2 regions of the Comamonas brasiliensis genome follow, and region 2 is predicted to be linked to the other one. Evidence: riboswitches for the same ligand, from Rfam matches in the RefSeq annotation. Region 2 holds a riboswitch; the other holds the start of a gene.

Region 1 (7,588 bases), on a different contig from region 2:
CTGGCTCTGCGGCTTTGCCTCCTCGCTCGAGATGCTGGTGCTGTTCCGCGTGCTGCAAGGCGCCGTGGCCGGCCCCATGATTCCGCTGTCGCAGACCCTGCTGCTGTCCAGTTATCCGCCCGCCAAGGCCGGTGTGGCGCTTTCGCTCTGGGGCGTGACGACCTTGGTCGCGCCCGTGGTCGGGCCACTGCTGGGCGGCTGGATCACGGACAATATTTCCTGGCCCTGGATCTTCTACATCAACGTGCCCGTGGGCCTGCTCTCGGCCCTCATGACCTGGAGCATCTACCGCAACCGCGAAACGCCCACGCGCAAGCTGCCAATCGACACCGTGGGCCTGTCCCTGCTCGTGCTCTGGGTGGCGGCGCTGCAGTTGATGCTGGACAAGGGCAAAGAACTGGACTGGTTTGCCTCCAATGAAATCATCGCCTTTGCGGTGATCGCTGTCGTGGCCTTTGCCGTGTTCGTGGTCTGGGAGCTGACCGACGCCCATCCCGTCGTCGATCTGCGCCTGTTCAAGCGACGCAACTTTGCGGCCGGCTCGATCGCACTGTCCATCGCCTATGGTCTGTTCTTCGGCAATGTGGTGCTGCTGCCGCTGTGGCTGCAGCAATGGATGGGCTACACCTCCACCTCGGCCGGCCTGGCCCTGGCGCCGGTGGGCCTGCTGGCCATCCTGCTCACGCCCATGGTGGGTCGCAAGGTCGGAGTCTGGGATCCGCGCAAGATGGCCACGATTGCCTTCATCGTGTTTGCCATGGTGCTGTGGATGCGCTCGAAGTTCACCGTGGAGACCGACTTCGCCCACATCCTGATCCCCACGCTGATCCAAGGGGGCGCCATGGCCTTCTTCTTCATTCCGCTGACCACCATCACGCTGAGCGGACTGACACCGGACCGCATTCCTGCCGCCGCAGGTCTGTCCAACTTCGTGCGGATCACGGCCGGTGCCATGGGCACCTCGATTGCCACCACGCTCTGGGAAAGCCGGGCGTCCATGCACCATGCGCATCTGACCGAGCTGCTGGTACAGGGCCAGGGCACGTTTGCCAGCACGGTCAGAAACCTGCAGGCAGCAGGCATGAGTGCCGAGCAGGCCTATGCCCAGATCAACCGGCTGATCGATCAGCAGGCCTTCACGCGGGCCGCCGACGATATCTTTCTGGCGTCGTCCTTTCTGTTCCTGAGCCTGATCGTGCTGATCTGGTTCACCAAGCGCCCGGCCTCTGCCGCAGGAGCCTCCGACGCGGCCGCCGGCGCACACTGACAAACTTCAGACAAAATTGGCTGGAAGCGATTGACCCACAATCGCTTCCAGCTATTTTTTTGATAGCTTCTAGGCGCCGGCAGACTGCTTGTCCAGGCGCCGCAAAAAAACCTGCAGCTCCTTGACGACCTGGGCATCGCCCTTTGTCTGGGCGCAGCTCAGCCCTTGCTGCCAGGCGGCGCGCGCTGCCTGTGCATCACCCAGCGCCAGCTCCACCTTGCCCAACTGCTTCCAGGCGACGGAGTATTGGGCATCCAGCGCCGTGGCCTTGCGCAGATGCTCGCGCGCCACTGCCATCTGCTCCTCGTCGGCATAGGCCTTGCCCAGGGTATAGCGCAGCAGCGCACCGTCCTTGCCGGCTGCCAGCATGCTCTCCAGATTGCGAACCATGGGATTCATGTGTATTTGCTCCTCAGGCAGCGAGTGTCGCATTCGCCGCATCCGATCATGGGAATGGCCGCTGCCGCGATACGGCCTCTTGCAAATCGGCTCTTGCAGCGCTGCAAACCGTCCCAAACTGCAGCCAATGTCCCACTCAGGCGCCCGATCTTGTTTAGCAAACCAAGCCTCACCACCCCCATCGCCGACTACGAGGACTCGCCTCAATACTCGGGCGGGCGCTTTCGCAACACGCATCCACGTCCGGCCAACAGCCCCAAGCCAGATGCCGGGACGCTATGGAAGTTCTTCTTCAACAAGCCGGCCGATTCCGAGCCTGGCAAGGCACTGCCCGTTCTGCCGCTGAGCACGGCCGAGCTGGACCTCGCGCCCGAGCGCAGCCTGTATCGCCTGGGCCATTCGACCTTGCTGATGAAGCTGCGCGGCGGCTGGTGGCTGACGGACCCGGTGTTTTCCGAGCGTGCCTCCCCACTGTCGTTTGCCGGCCCCAAGCGCTTTCATGCCCCGCCGATCGCTCTGGACGAGTTGCCTGCCTTGCGCGGCGTACTGCTCTCGCATGATCACTACGATCACCTGGACCGCGCCACCATCCGCGTGCTTGCGCCCAAGGTGGGCATTTTTCTCTGCCCTTTGGGAGTGGGAGACAGACTGGCGGCCTGGGGCGTTCCGGCCGACAAGATCGTGCAGCACGACTGGTGGCAGGGCAGCGAGGTTGACGGCCTGCGTTTCACGGCCACGCCAGCCCAGCATTTCTCGGGGCGCAGCCTGCGTGACGGCAACCGTACGCTCTGGGCGTCCTGGACCATAGAAGACCGCCAGGCCGACAGGCCGCTGCGCGTCTTCTTCAGCGGCGATGGCGGCTATTTCGACGGTTTTGCCGAAATCGGCAGGCGCTTCGGCCCCTTCGATGTCACGCTGATGGAAACCGGCGCCTACGACGCCCACTGGCCCTATGTCCACATGCACCCGGCGCAGACCGTGCAGGCCCACCGGGATCTCGGTGGCCAATGGCTGCTGCCTATACACAACGGCACTTTCAACCTGGCCATGCATGCCTGGTGGGACCCGTTCGAGCAGATCCTGAGCCTGGGCAGACAGCACGGCATAGAGATTGCCACCCCCATGATGGGCGAGCGCCTGGACCTGGGCGCTCCGCATGCGGGCTCGGCCTGGTGGCGTGCCTGCGCCGAGGCCGACAGCAAGAGACTGGATCTGCGCCCGGCACAACCCTGAAGGTGCAGCCCGCATGGCCGACAATGGCCTCATGGACATTTCGCGCACCTCATACCTTGCCGCCTGCGCCGCCGCTCTGACCAGCTTGCTGCTCGGGGGCTGCACCCACCTCTTTGATGGCAGCCGGCTCAAACCGGATCCGGCGGCCGACGCACCGGCTATCGTTTCTGCGCAGCCCGAGCGGACGCCGGCTCCGGTTGCACCCCTGGATGCGCAGTCCAAGCCGCCACGGAGCACGGAATGGCCTGCCTGGATCAAGGCAGATTGCACGCCCCCTGCCCAGCTCGACCAGCAACCCCGGCCGCGCCGCCACACCACGCCGCACGTCAGTCACCACTGGTTCCCGAACGGGCTGGAGACCACGGTGGTCTTCCGCCTGGAAGTCACGGCTCAAGGTCAGCTCGGCCGTGTGGCCTACCAGCCCGCCGATACCGATCCCCGCATCGTGAAGTCCATACTGCGCTCGCTCGAACGCTGGCAGTTCAAGCCCGCCATGCGCCAGGGCCAGCCCGTGACGGCCTGCTTCGAGCAGCGCTACGAACTGGTGTTTCCGCGTGTGCAGGAGATCGATCCCGAGCCCAAGCCGGTCTTGAACACCGCTCCGCAGTGAGGACGCAAGCACGGAGCGGACGATGCATGCTCGAAAACCCCAAAATCCATCCGATTCGGTGGAACAGGCCCCTTGCCCACCGCTAGAATCGCCAACGTCAGGAGAGAGTGCCCGCAGCTGAAGCTGCCTTGCACCGCCGAAGGCGCAGACCCCCACCCGGAGTCAAAACGCTCAGGCAAAAGGACTGACAAGCGCTGCCAGGTGTGCAAACCTGCAGCGTCCCTTGCTGGAGAGAGATGCAGGCCGTCATTTCATATGTGCGCCGGCATCCACCGAAGGAGCAAGCTGCCCGATGCAATGCGGGCAGTGAATCTCTCAGGTAAAGCGGACAGCAGGGCAAGCCCGCCACGCATGGCCCAGCCATGCATGGCCACTCATTTTGGTTTGACCACCGGAGCGCTTGCCTGTGACTGCTGCTGACACCTCTTCCGATCTGCGTTCCACACCGCTGTTTGCCCTGCACCAGAAACTGGGTGCCCGCATGGTGCCGTTTGCCGGCTATTCCATGCCCGTGCAATACCCTCAAGGCCTGATGGCCGAGCACCTGCACACCCGCAAGGCCGCCGGCCTGTTCGATGTCTCGCACATGGGCCAGCTGCTGCTGCGAGGCCCCGATGCCGCCGCCGCGCTCGAATCGCTGATGCCCGTCGATGTCATGGACCTGGGCCTGCACAAACAGCGTTACGGCCTGCTGCTCGATGAGCAAGGGGGCATTCTGGACGACCTGATGTTCGTCAACCGTGGCGAAGATCTGTTCCTCATCGTCAATGGCGCCTGCAAAGAGGCCGATATCGCCCATATCCAGAGCCGCATCGCCAGCCGCTGCGAGGTCATTCCTCTGCCCGAGCGCGCCTTGCTGGCCCTGCAAGGCCCGCAAGCCGCCACAGCCCTCGCGCGCCTGATTCCCGGTGTGACAGCTCTGGTCTTCATGACCGGCAACTACTTCGACTGGCAAGGCCATGCGCTCTACATCACGCGCAGCGGCTATACGGGCGAGGACGGTTTTGAAATCTCCCTGCCCGGCGAAGCGGCAACAGCCTTTGCCGAGGCGTTGCTGGCCCAGCCCGAGGTGGCCCCCATCGGTCTGGGTGCGCGCAACTCGCTGCGCCTTGAAGCCGGACTTTGCCTGTATGGCAACGACATCGACACCAGCACCACGCCCGTCGAAGCCGCGCTGAACTGGGCCATGCAGAAGGTGCGCCGCAGCGGCGGCGAACGCGAGGGTGGCTTTCCCGGTGCAGCCATCGTGCTGGAGCAATTGCAGAACCCGCAATCGCTGCGCCGCAAGCGCGTGGGCCTGATTGCGCTGGAGCGCATTCCCGTGCGCGAGCCCGCCGTGCTGGAGAACATGGACGGACAGCATATCGGCCACATCACCAGCGGCCTGCTCAGCCCCACGCTCAACCAGCCCGTGGCGCTGGCCTATGTCGAGCCCGACTACGCCGCCATCGATACGGAAATATTCGCCATGGTGCGCGGCAAGCCCGTGCCCATGAAAGTGGTCGCCACGCCCTTCGTTCCCACCCGCTATCACCGCGGCTAGGTCTGCCGCCGCGGATGAGACGGGCCAGTTTGCCAAACAGCGGCCAGAACACCGCTAAAGTGCGAACTGGACCTTTCTCAAACAACACCCGATTCCCCTGAATCCCCATCTGGAGCTTTTCATGAGCATCAAGTATTCCAAAGAACACGAGTGGATCAACGCCGCTGACACCAATGCCGCCATCGTCGGCATCACCGTACACGCACAGGATGCGCTGGGCGATGTGGTGTTTGTGGACCTGCCTGCCGTGGGCTCCACCTTCAAGGCCGGCGATGTCGCGGGCGTGGTCGAATCCGTCAAGGCCGCCGCCGATGTCTACATGCCCGTGACCGGCGAGATCGTCGAAGTCAACGAAGCCCTGCGCGATGACCCGTCGCTCGCCAACAGCGATCCGCTGGCCGCAGGCTGGTTCTTCAAGGTCAAGATGAGCAATGTGGGCGAGCTCGAAGGTCTGATGGAAGAGACCGCCTACAACGACTTCGCCAAGGACAACTAAGCATATCAACGGCCCTCGCTTTGCGAAGGCCGTTTTTGCATGCAGCCATGAGCACCATCCAGTATTTCGACGATCCGGAAGTAGGTCTCGCCCGCGAGACCAGCCACCCGGCCTTTGTGCGCATCGCGACCCAGGACTTCTACTACGACTGCGGTGACGACTTCAGCCCCTTCGGCAACGATGACGGCAGCGACACACTGGCCGCACTTGAAGAGTGGTACCAGGAGCAGACGGGCGGCAAGCCCGCCAGGGCGCTGCGTTTTTTGCAGCAGCAACTGAGCGACTGGGATCTGCCAGTGCCCGAGGACATGCTGGCTCATGACGATGCGGCCAAGGCCCAATGGCTGGCCAGCGACGACATGAACCAGAGCTATCTGCGCTCGGTCTGCCGCGCCCACGTAGCCACGGCCTTTGGCCAGTTCAAGATCACGGGCAGCATCGATGCCGATCTGCACCAGCAGGCACTGCTTGCCCTGGCCTGCCAGCAATGGCTGAACACCGTGGCACGCAGCAAATATCCCGATTGGGAATATGCCGACCAGGAAAGCGAACGCCTGGCCCTGATGAACACCGCGCTGGAACAGGCCAGCGCTGCTTGAAGCACCGGCTGTATGCCTGCGGGCATACGGCATTCACGCATGCCTGGCATGCAAACCGTCAGTCACAGTATTTGAGAATAGGTCCCTCCCATGCTGATGTCGCCTCCCGCCCCCATCGCTTCGCTGCAAGCGCTGGAAAACAGCCACGAATTCATCCCCCGCCATATAGGCCCGGATGCCGAGGAGCAGCAAAAAATGCTGGCCGCCATCGGCAAGCCCACGCTGGACGCCTTGATTCGCGATGTGATGCCAGACTCCATCGCTCGCGCCAAGCCCATGGATCTTCCGGCGCCAATTACCGAAGCCGCGGCACTGGCCGAACTCAAGGCCATCGCCAGCAAGAACCAGGTGCTGAAGAGCTTTATCGGCCAGGGCTACTACGGCACGCACACGCCGGGCGTCATCCTGCGCAACATCCTCGAGAATCCCGCCTGGTACACAGCCTACACCCCCTATCAGGCCGAAATTTCTCAGGGTCGCATGGAAGCGCTGGTCAACTTCCAGACCATGGTGACCGACCTGACCGGCATGCCTATCGCCAATGCCTCGATGCTGGACGAAGCCACGGCTGCCGCCGAGGCCATGACGCTGGCCAGGCGCTCTGTCAAATCCAGAAGCCATCGCATCGTGCTCGCCGGCGATCTGCACCCGCAGACGATTGAAGTCATCCAGACCCGCGCCCGGCCGATCGGCATCGAAGTGGTGATCGCCAACAGCCAGCAGGAGTGGGAAACGGCCCTGGCTGGCGATCTCTTTGCCGCGGTCATCCAGTACCCCGCGTCCAGCGGCTGGATTGTGGACTGGAAGGCCGATGTGCAGGCCATTCACGCCAAGCAGGCGGCTGCCATCGTGGCTACCGACCTGCTGGCCCTGACCCTGCTGACACCTCCTGGAGAATGGGGTGCCGATATTGTCGTGGGCAACAGCCAGCGCTTCGGCATGCCCATGGGCGCAGGCGGCCCGCACGCAGCCTTCATGGCCTGTCGCGACGAATACAAGCGCAGCCTGCCTGGTCGCCTGGTGGGTGTCAGCGTCGATGTGCATGGCAAGCCCGCCTACCGCCTCGCGCTGCAGACGCGCGAACAACATATCCGCCGCGAAAAGGCGACATCCAATATCTGCACGGCCCAGGTCCTGCCGGCCGTGATCGCCAGCATGTATGCCGTCTACCACGGCCCCCAGGGGCTGAAGCGCATCGCCCAGCGGGTGGCACGCCTGACGGCGATCCTGAGCCGGGGTCTGGCCCAGCTGGGCTTCAGCGCCCATCACCACGACACGGCCTTCGACACACTGAGCCTGCATACCCGGGAGGCAACCGATGCCCTGGCGGCCCGTGCCGTATCCCGAGGCGTCAATCTGCGCAAGGCCTGGGATGAATATCTCTGCATCAGCCTGGACGAAACCACGACCCGGGCCGATGTCGAGCTGCTCTGGAGCATCT
Region 2 (7,588 bases):
TGAATTCCGGGCGATTGCAGCAGCGCATGCACCAGTTGAGCAGGGCGCACCCAGCCGGCCTGCTCATGCCAGACGGCCTGACTGTCTGCGGGCAGATGGGCCGCAGCCAGCTGAGCCGGCTGCACGGGTGCGCTCCAGTGCAGACCCCAGGGGTAGGTATCGCTTGCGGGCTGCAACCATGACCTGGGCAGATGGGAAGGCTCGTTCAGGTCGTGTTCAAGCACCCCGTCATGAGCCCAGTCCCGGGACGGTTGCAGTTTGTTTGCCTGGCTCAGTTGCAGCAGATTCTGTAGCGTTGTGCGCACGCCGCTTCTGGACAGGCGCGACAGGACGCTGTCGTCGGGCGAAATATGCGGGCAGAACAGGCCGGCGGGCAGGCCCGAGGCCCCTGCAGCAGGCGCGGCCGCCGCATCCAGCACGGTCACTTCCCAGCCGCGCCTGGCCAGGCTGGCGGCGGCGGCGGCACCGGCCAGACCCGCACCCAGCACCAGACAGCGACCGGCCTGGCTCACCGGCGCAGGCAGGCCGTCGCTGCGATGGCGCGGTTCCCAGGCCGGGTTGTAGGTGGCATGCAGGTTATGGCGTTTGGGTGGCACGCCGGCGCGCTTCTTGACTTCAAAACCCTGAGCCTTGAGCGCCTGGCGTACATGGCCGGCCACGCACCAGGTGGCCAGTTGGGTACCCCGGCGGCAATGGCGGGCAATGTTCTTCATGGCTTCTTCGTCCCACATTTCGGGGTTGAGCTGGGGAGAAAAGCCATCCAGGTACACACTGTCTGCCGTCAGCTGCTGCTTGCGCAACATGGTCTTGGCGTCGCCTATATAGAGCGTCAGCAGCAATTGGCCGTCGTCGAAGGAGAGGCGGTGCACGCCGGGCAGCAGCCCCCACCATTGCGCGGCCAGTTGCTCGCCAAGCGGACGCAGTGTCTCGTCGGTGGGCAAGGACTTGAGCAGATCCTCGCGCGAGACCGGGTGGGCTTCCACCGAGACAAAATGCAGCATGCGCGGGCGTCTCGGGTCGGCTTTCCACGCCGCCCAGGTGACGAGAAAGTTCAGGCCCAAGCCGAAGCCGGTTTCCAGAATGCGCCACTGAGCCGCAGCAGCCCAGGCAGCAGGCAGACCGCAGCCGCCGAGAAAGACCTGTCGGGCTTGGTCAAGGCCGCCTAGCTCGCTGTGATAGCGGTCGCCAAATCGGGTGTTGTAGGGGGTGCCATCCGGCATCCATGTGATCGGTTCAGACATGGAAAGTGAAACTACATGGGTAATGCAGGCGCAGTCTAGTTCAGAGCAGCCAAGCAAGGGCCGCCCCGCAGCGATGGCTGCGTCCCCCTCCTGCGTAGCAAGAGAGGGGGAAGGCGCGCAGCGCCACAGGGGGAGTCTGGATCACTCCCAGCGCTGCTGGTAAGAGAAAACCGGCAGGCGCCACTTGAAACGAATGGCGGCCAGACGGAAGGCCAGACCGCCTCCAAAACAGACAAGGGTGCTGATATTGGAGCTTACCTCCAGATAGCGCAGGCCCAGGAACATCAGGCATACGGACAGCGACACGCTGGCATACAGCTCACGGCGGAACACCACGGGGACCTGGTTGCAGAGCACGTCACGCAAAATGCCGCCGCTGATGCCGGTAATCATGCCGGCCATGATGATGACGATGGTCGGGTAGCCAAGCTCCAGTGCCGTGTTGCAGCCGATCAGTGAAAAGGCGATCAGGCCCATGGCATCCAGCAGCAGAAACACCTGCTTGAGGCGGTGCATATGGCGCGCGATCACCGTGGTCAGCAGGCCGAAGCTGATGACCAGATACACATATTCGGGGTGCTGGGTCCAGCCTATGGGGTAATGGCCCAGCACCATGTCGCGGATGGTGCCACCGCCCAGCGCGGTGACGAAGGCGATGACCACGACGCCAAAGATGTCCATATTGCGCCGGCCTGCAGCAAGGGCGCCGGACATGGCTTCGGCGGTAATGGCCACCAGATAGATGACCAGCATGACGGTGAAGTTGGAGGCCTGGAACGAGTCCAGCAAAGAGATGGAGGGAAGCATGAAGGCATTTGAAAATAGACCAGCCACTCGCATCAGCGGGAGTGTCCGGCTTGCCTCTCCCGCTGTCCTTTTACCTGAGAGTTGCACATGGGCACCTTCGCGGTGCGCATGCTTGCCCCTTCGGTGAGCCCTGCAGACTTGTGGTCGCGGGCTGCTCTCCAGTTGGCGATATCCGGGTCCTGTCAGACCCACCTGCGGTACTTATTGCCTGAGCGATTATGGGAGTTTGCGCCTTCGGCGGGAACCGTTGACAGGTTCCGCTCTCCCGCGGGATGGGCGCGATTCTAGCCAGTTCCAGCGACCGTATTCGGGTTAATACCTGTATCAATTGGGTTTGAGCAGTTTTGCGACTGCCGGCCTCGGGCACCCCTGGGCGTGCCCTCGGTCTCACCGGTTGGCTGTTCGACAGCCCGCAAGAAAAAAGCCCCGAGGCCTGGGCCAGGGGGCTTGGTGTCCAGATCGACCGAAATTACTCGGCGCTGGGAGGCACGTAGCCTGCTGCGGCATCTGCGCCGCCGCCAAAGAAATGGTTTTCCATCTGGCGGGCCAGGTATTGGCGGGCACGGGCATCGGCCAGGTTCAGGCGGTTTTCATTGATCAGCATGGTCTGGTGCTTGAGCCAGTCGGCCCAGGCCTGCTTGCTCACGCTTTCATAGATGCGCTTGCCCAGTTCGCCGGGAGCAGGAGGGAAATCCAGGCCTTCAGCGTCTTGACCAAGCTTGATGCAGTGAACGGTACGTGCCATGTGTAGGGTCCTCTTGGTTGATCTCAGATGTTTGGGTAATAACAAACTGAAATCTTAGTAGTTTGAGTTTTAAGAATGCGGCTCAAGAATGCGCAGCAACGGGGCAGAAGCCCGTTATCCATTCACTCCAAGAACACAGTCCAATGAAAAATCGTCGCAACTTTATCAAGTTTCCTCTGGCTGCCGGTCTGATTGCTGGCTTGACCCTCTCGGCTCTGCCCACATTGCCCGCTTTTGCGCAGACTGGCGTGCAACTGCTCAACGTCTCCTACGACCCGACACGTGAGCTCTATGTGAACTACAACCAGGCGTTCGCCAAGCACTGGAAGGCCACGCAGAACCAGGATGTGACCATCAAGCAGTCGCATGGAGGCTCGGGCAAGCAGGCACGCTCCATCATCGACGGTATCGAGGCCGATGTGGCCACGCTGGCACTGGCCGGCGATATCGACGCCCTGGTCAAGAACGGCAATGTCAAGGCCGACTGGCAAAAGCGCCTGCCGCACAACAGCGCGCCCTACAGTTCCACCATCGTCTTCCTGGTCAAAAAGGGCAATCCCAAGGGCATCAAGGACTGGGACGATCTGGTCAAGCCCGGCATCCAGGTGATCACGCCCAACCCCAAGACCTCGGGTGGTGCACGCTGGAACTATCTGGCGGCCTGGGAATTTGCCAAGCGCAAATACGGCGGCGATGCACAGGCCAAGGATTTCATCACCAAGCTCTACAAGAACGTGCCCGTGCTGGACACTGGCGCGCGTGGCTCCACCGTGACCTTTGTGCAGCGCGGTCTGGGCGATGTGCTGCTGGCCTGGGAGAACGAGGCCTATCTGGCGCTCAAGGAGTTCGGCCCAGAAAAGTTCCAGATCGTCGCGCCTTCGCTGTCCATCCTGGCCGAGCCTTCGGTGGCCGTGGTCGACAAGGTGGTCGATAAAAAGGGCACGCGCACCGTGGCCGAGGCCTATCTGAAGTATCTGTACTCTGAAGAGGCCCAGCGCATCGCTGGCAAGAACTTCTACCGTCCGACCGATGCCAAGGTGGCCGCCGAGTTCGCGAGCCAGTTCCCCAAGCTGGAGCTGTTCACCATCGACAAGGCTTTTGGCGGCTGGGCCGCGGCAGACAAGGCTCACTTCGCCGATGGCGGCAGCTTCGACCAGATCTACACCAAGAAATAAGCGAAACGCAGGACGGGAGCGCGATGAGTGCTCCTGTCTTTGCAATAACAAAAAGATAGAGCCAAGCCATGTCGATTTTGCTGATTGCCGGTAGTCCCTCGCAGCCCTCGCGCTCCAGTGCCCTGCTCAATGCCGTGGCCGCGCGTCTCCAGGCCCAGGGTCTGAACACCGAGCCCGTGCTGCAGCTCAACCAGCTGGACCCCGCGGCCCTGCTGCATGCCCGCTTCGATCATGCCGAGATTCGTGCCGTGACCGAGCGCGTGGCCCGGGCCGATGCGGTGGTGGTGGCCACCCCCGTCTACAAGGCAGCCTACAGCGGTCTGCTCAAGGTGTTTCTCGATGTGCTGCCGCAGACGGCGCTCAAGGGCAAGCTGGTCCTGCCCCTGGCCACGGGCGGCAGCCCCCACCATATGCTGGCGCTGGACTACGCACTGCGCCCAGTGCTGCAGTCGCTTGGCGCACGCCACATACTGCCGGGCATCTATGCCACCGACCAGGGTGTACCCCTGCTGCCCGAAGGCGGTTATGGCCTGGCCCCCGAGATTGCCGAACGCGTCGAGGATGCCGCCCAGTTGCTGGCCACCGATCTGCGCCGCAGTGCCCAGTGGGCTGCCGCCAATGACTTTGAAAGCATCGCGTTTGCCGACGTGCGATGTAGCGTTTGAACTAGCGCCCCCCTGAGCCGCACGCGGCTTCCCCCGAGGGGACGGCAGCATCGCTGCGGGGCGCCCCTTGCTTGCTGCTTCACTGATGGGGCGGCGCCCATTTCTCCATGTCTCTGTTTTTGATAGCAGTCCCCGCACTGCGAAGGCCGAGTTGCGCCTGAAATCAGGCCAAAGGTGCGCCTGAAGTGTGTGGACTGCAAGCTCCAAGGATTGATTTCTCATGACCGATCGCAACAACACTTCTGTCGTCATTTCGTCGCAATTGCTGAACACCACACGCCGTCAGTGGCTGGCGGGTACGGCAGCTTCGGCGCTGGCGCTGGCCTCGGGCGGACTGCATGCGCAGCAAGGCAATGGCACGGCAGGCGGGCAGCGCGTGCTGCGCGTGGGCCATCAAAAAGGCTGGCTGTCGATTCTCAAGAATCGCGGCACCCTGGAAAAGCGCCTGACCCCGCTGGGCGTGGCCGTGCGCTGGGTCGAGTTCAACGCCGGCCCCGTACAGCTGGAGGCGCTCAATGTGGGCTCCATCGACTTCGGCGATGTGGGCGAGGCTCCGCCGATCTTCGCCCAGGCCGCCGGTGCGCCCCTGGTCTATGCGGGTGCCACGGTGGCACGTCCGGGCCTGGAAGCCGTGATCGTGCCCAAGGGCTCGGCGATCCGCAGCGTGGCCGATCTCAAGGGCAAGCGCATTGCCTACAACAAGGGCTCCAACGTCCATTACTTCCTGGTCAAGCTGCTGGAAAAGCATGGTCTCAAGTACGGCGATGTGCAGTCGGTCTTTCTGGCGCCGCCCGATGCGCGGGCCGCCTTCGAGAAGGGCTCGGTCGACGCCTGGGTGATCTGGGATCCGTTCCTGGCCTCGGCGCAGAAGACCCTGGATGCGCGCCTGCTGGCCGATGCCAGGGGCGTGGTCAACAACCGTGCCTACTACTTCACCTCGCGCGACTATGCAAGCCGCAATGCCGATGTACTGCGCATCGCGATCGAGGAAATCGCCGCCATCGATGCCTGGGCCAGCAAGAACAAGAGCGCTGCCGCTGCCGAGCTGTCGCAGATCCTGGGCCTGGACACCGCCGTGACCGAGCTGTATCTGAACCGTACCGAATTCGGCACCAAGGCCGTGAATGCCGAAATCCTGGGCGAGCAGCAAAAGATTGCCGACACCTTCTTCGATCTCAAGCTGATCCCCAAGAAGCTAAATCTGCTGCATGCCGCTCCCGTGGATCTGCTGGCCAGCCGCTGAGACAGGCCGCCACCGCCATGAGTTCTGCATCCACTTCACCCCGTTTCCGGCGCGGTCGCCGTCAGGCGCTGCAGCTGCTGGGCACCACGGCTTTCAGCTGGACCCTGGCTGCCTATTACGCCGACGATGCGCTGGCCCAGCCTGCGCCGGCCGTGGCTGCTCCGGCACAGCTGCGCATCGGCTATCAGAAGTCGGCCGTCAACCTGGTCGTGCTCAAGCAGCATGGCGTGCTGGAAAAGCGCTTTCCGGGCACCAGGATCAGCTGGCTGGAGTTCCCGGCCGGGCCGCAGCTGCTGGAGGCGCTGTCGGCCGGCAGCCTGGACTTCGGTCTGACCGGCGATTCGCCGCCCGTGTTTGCCCAGGCTGCAGGCAAGGACCTGCGCTATGTCGGTGCCGAGCCTCCCAAGCCGGAAAGCTCGGCCATTCTGGTGCTGGCCGACTCGCCGCTGAAGTCACTGTCCGACCTCAAAGGCCGGCGCGTGGCACTGCAAAAAGGCTCAAGCGCCCACTACCTGCTGGTGCGCGCGCTGGACAAGGCAGGTATTGCCTGGGCCGACGTCCAGCCCGTGTATCTCGCTCCGGCCGATGCACGCGCCGCGTTCGAGCGCTGCAGCGTCGATGCCTGGGCCATCTGGGACCCCTTCTACGCGGCCACCGAGCTGAGCATCCGAACACGAGCGCTCAGCAGCGGCGAAGGTCTGACGGGCAACAACTCCTTCTATCTGGCCTCGCGTGGCCTGGTCGAGCACCATCCACAGCTCATCAAGGCCTTGTTCGACGAGCTCACGCGTGCCGACCAACTGGTGCAGGCCTCGCGCAAGGAGGCCGTGCAGCTGCTGGCCGCCTTCAGCGGTCTGGACGCGAATGTGGTCAGCCGCTTCATCGGCCGCAGGCCCAGCTCGCCGACCACGCTGCTCAATCCGGCCATGGTGGTCGAGCAGCAGCGCGTGGCCGACGCCTTTTTTCGTCTGGGCGTGATTCAGCGCCAGGTGAAGGTGGCTGACATCGTCTGGCAGCCCACGGCGGCGGAATACGCCAGCCATGGCCAGGCAAGTCCGGCCACTTCATCCATCACGCCCGCCGTGGCATCCAGGTTCTAAATAAGGTTCAAGGAGATTTCGTCATGCAAGTGTTCTGGTTCATTCCCACCCATGGTGATGCCCGCTACCTGGGCAGCAGCGAAGGCGCACGCCAGCTGAGTCATGACTATGTCAAGCAGGTGGCCGTGGCAGCCGACAGCCTGGGTTACGAGGGCGTGCTGATTCCCACGGGCCGCTCCTGCGAAGACCCCTGGGTAGTGGCGTCCAGCCTGCTGCCCGTCACCAAGCGCCTCAAGTTCCTGGTGGCCGTGCGTCCCGGACTGCATCAGCCCAGCCTGGCTGCACGCATGGCGGCCAGCTTTGACCGCCTCTCGGGCGGACGTCTGCTGATCAATCTGGTTACAGGCGGCGATCAGGCCGAACTGGAGGGCGATGGCGTGTTCCTCGACCATGCGACACGCTACGAGCAATCGGCCGAGTTCATCGAGATCTGGCGCGAAATTCTGGCGCGCAGCCATGAGGGCCAGTCGCTGGATTTCGAAGGCCGGCATCTGCAGGTCAAAGGCGCCAAGCTGCTGTTCCCGCCGTTGCAAAAGCCTTATCCGCCCGTTTACTTCGGTGGCTCTTCGCCCGCCGCCCATGAGCTGGCGGCAGAGCAGGTCGATGCCTATC

What was found. Region 2 has a riboswitch for glycine ahead of DJFAAGMI_RS20565 (trimeric intracellular cation channel family protein). Riboswitches for the same ligand answer to the same signal wherever they lie in the genome.
Region 1: another riboswitch for glycine. It lies ahead of gcvT (glycine cleavage system aminomethyltransferase GcvT); the one in region 2 lies ahead of DJFAAGMI_RS20565 (trimeric intracellular cation channel family protein).

Annotation. Positions count from the first base shown of each region.
Region 1 covers NZ_JAANES010000001.1:1,094,763-1,102,350, reverse strand. Annotated here, with positions in the region: gene DJFAAGMI_RS04955 (DHA2 family efflux MFS transporter permease subunit) at 1-1,267, shown strand, start outside; gene DJFAAGMI_RS04950 (hypothetical protein) at 1,337-1,666, opposite strand; gene DJFAAGMI_RS04945 (MBL fold metallo-hydrolase) at 1,817-2,899, shown strand; gene DJFAAGMI_RS04940 (energy transducer TonB) at 2,913-3,509, shown strand; glycine riboswitch at 3,598-3,706, shown strand; glycine riboswitch at 3,726-3,851, shown strand; gene gcvT (glycine cleavage system aminomethyltransferase GcvT) at 3,916-5,052, shown strand; gene gcvH (glycine cleavage system protein GcvH) at 5,174-5,548, shown strand; gene DJFAAGMI_RS04925 (MolR family transcriptional regulator) at 5,596-6,147, shown strand; gene gcvP (aminomethyl-transferring glycine dehydrogenase) at 6,238-7,588, shown strand, end outside.
Region 2 covers NZ_JAANES010000005.1:317,556-325,143, forward strand. Annotated here, with positions in the region: gene mnmC (bifunctional tRNA (5-methylaminomethyl-2-thiouridine)(34)-methyltransferase MnmC2/FAD-dependent 5-carboxymethylaminomethyl-2-thiouridine(34) oxidoreductase MnmC1) at 1-1,241, opposite strand, end outside; gene DJFAAGMI_RS20565 (trimeric intracellular cation channel family protein) at 1,383-2,048, opposite strand; glycine riboswitch at 2,101-2,220, opposite strand; glycine riboswitch at 2,234-2,326, opposite strand; gene DJFAAGMI_RS20570 (oxidative damage protection protein) at 2,518-2,793, opposite strand; gene DJFAAGMI_RS20575 (sulfate ABC transporter substrate-binding protein) at 2,937-3,968, shown strand; gene ssuE (NADPH-dependent FMN reductase) at 4,037-4,633, shown strand; gene DJFAAGMI_RS20585 (sulfonate ABC transporter substrate-binding protein) at 4,854-5,876, shown strand; gene DJFAAGMI_RS20590 (aliphatic sulfonate ABC transporter substrate-binding protein) at 5,894-6,976, shown strand; gene ssuD (FMNH2-dependent alkanesulfonate monooxygenase) at 7,000-7,588, shown strand, end outside.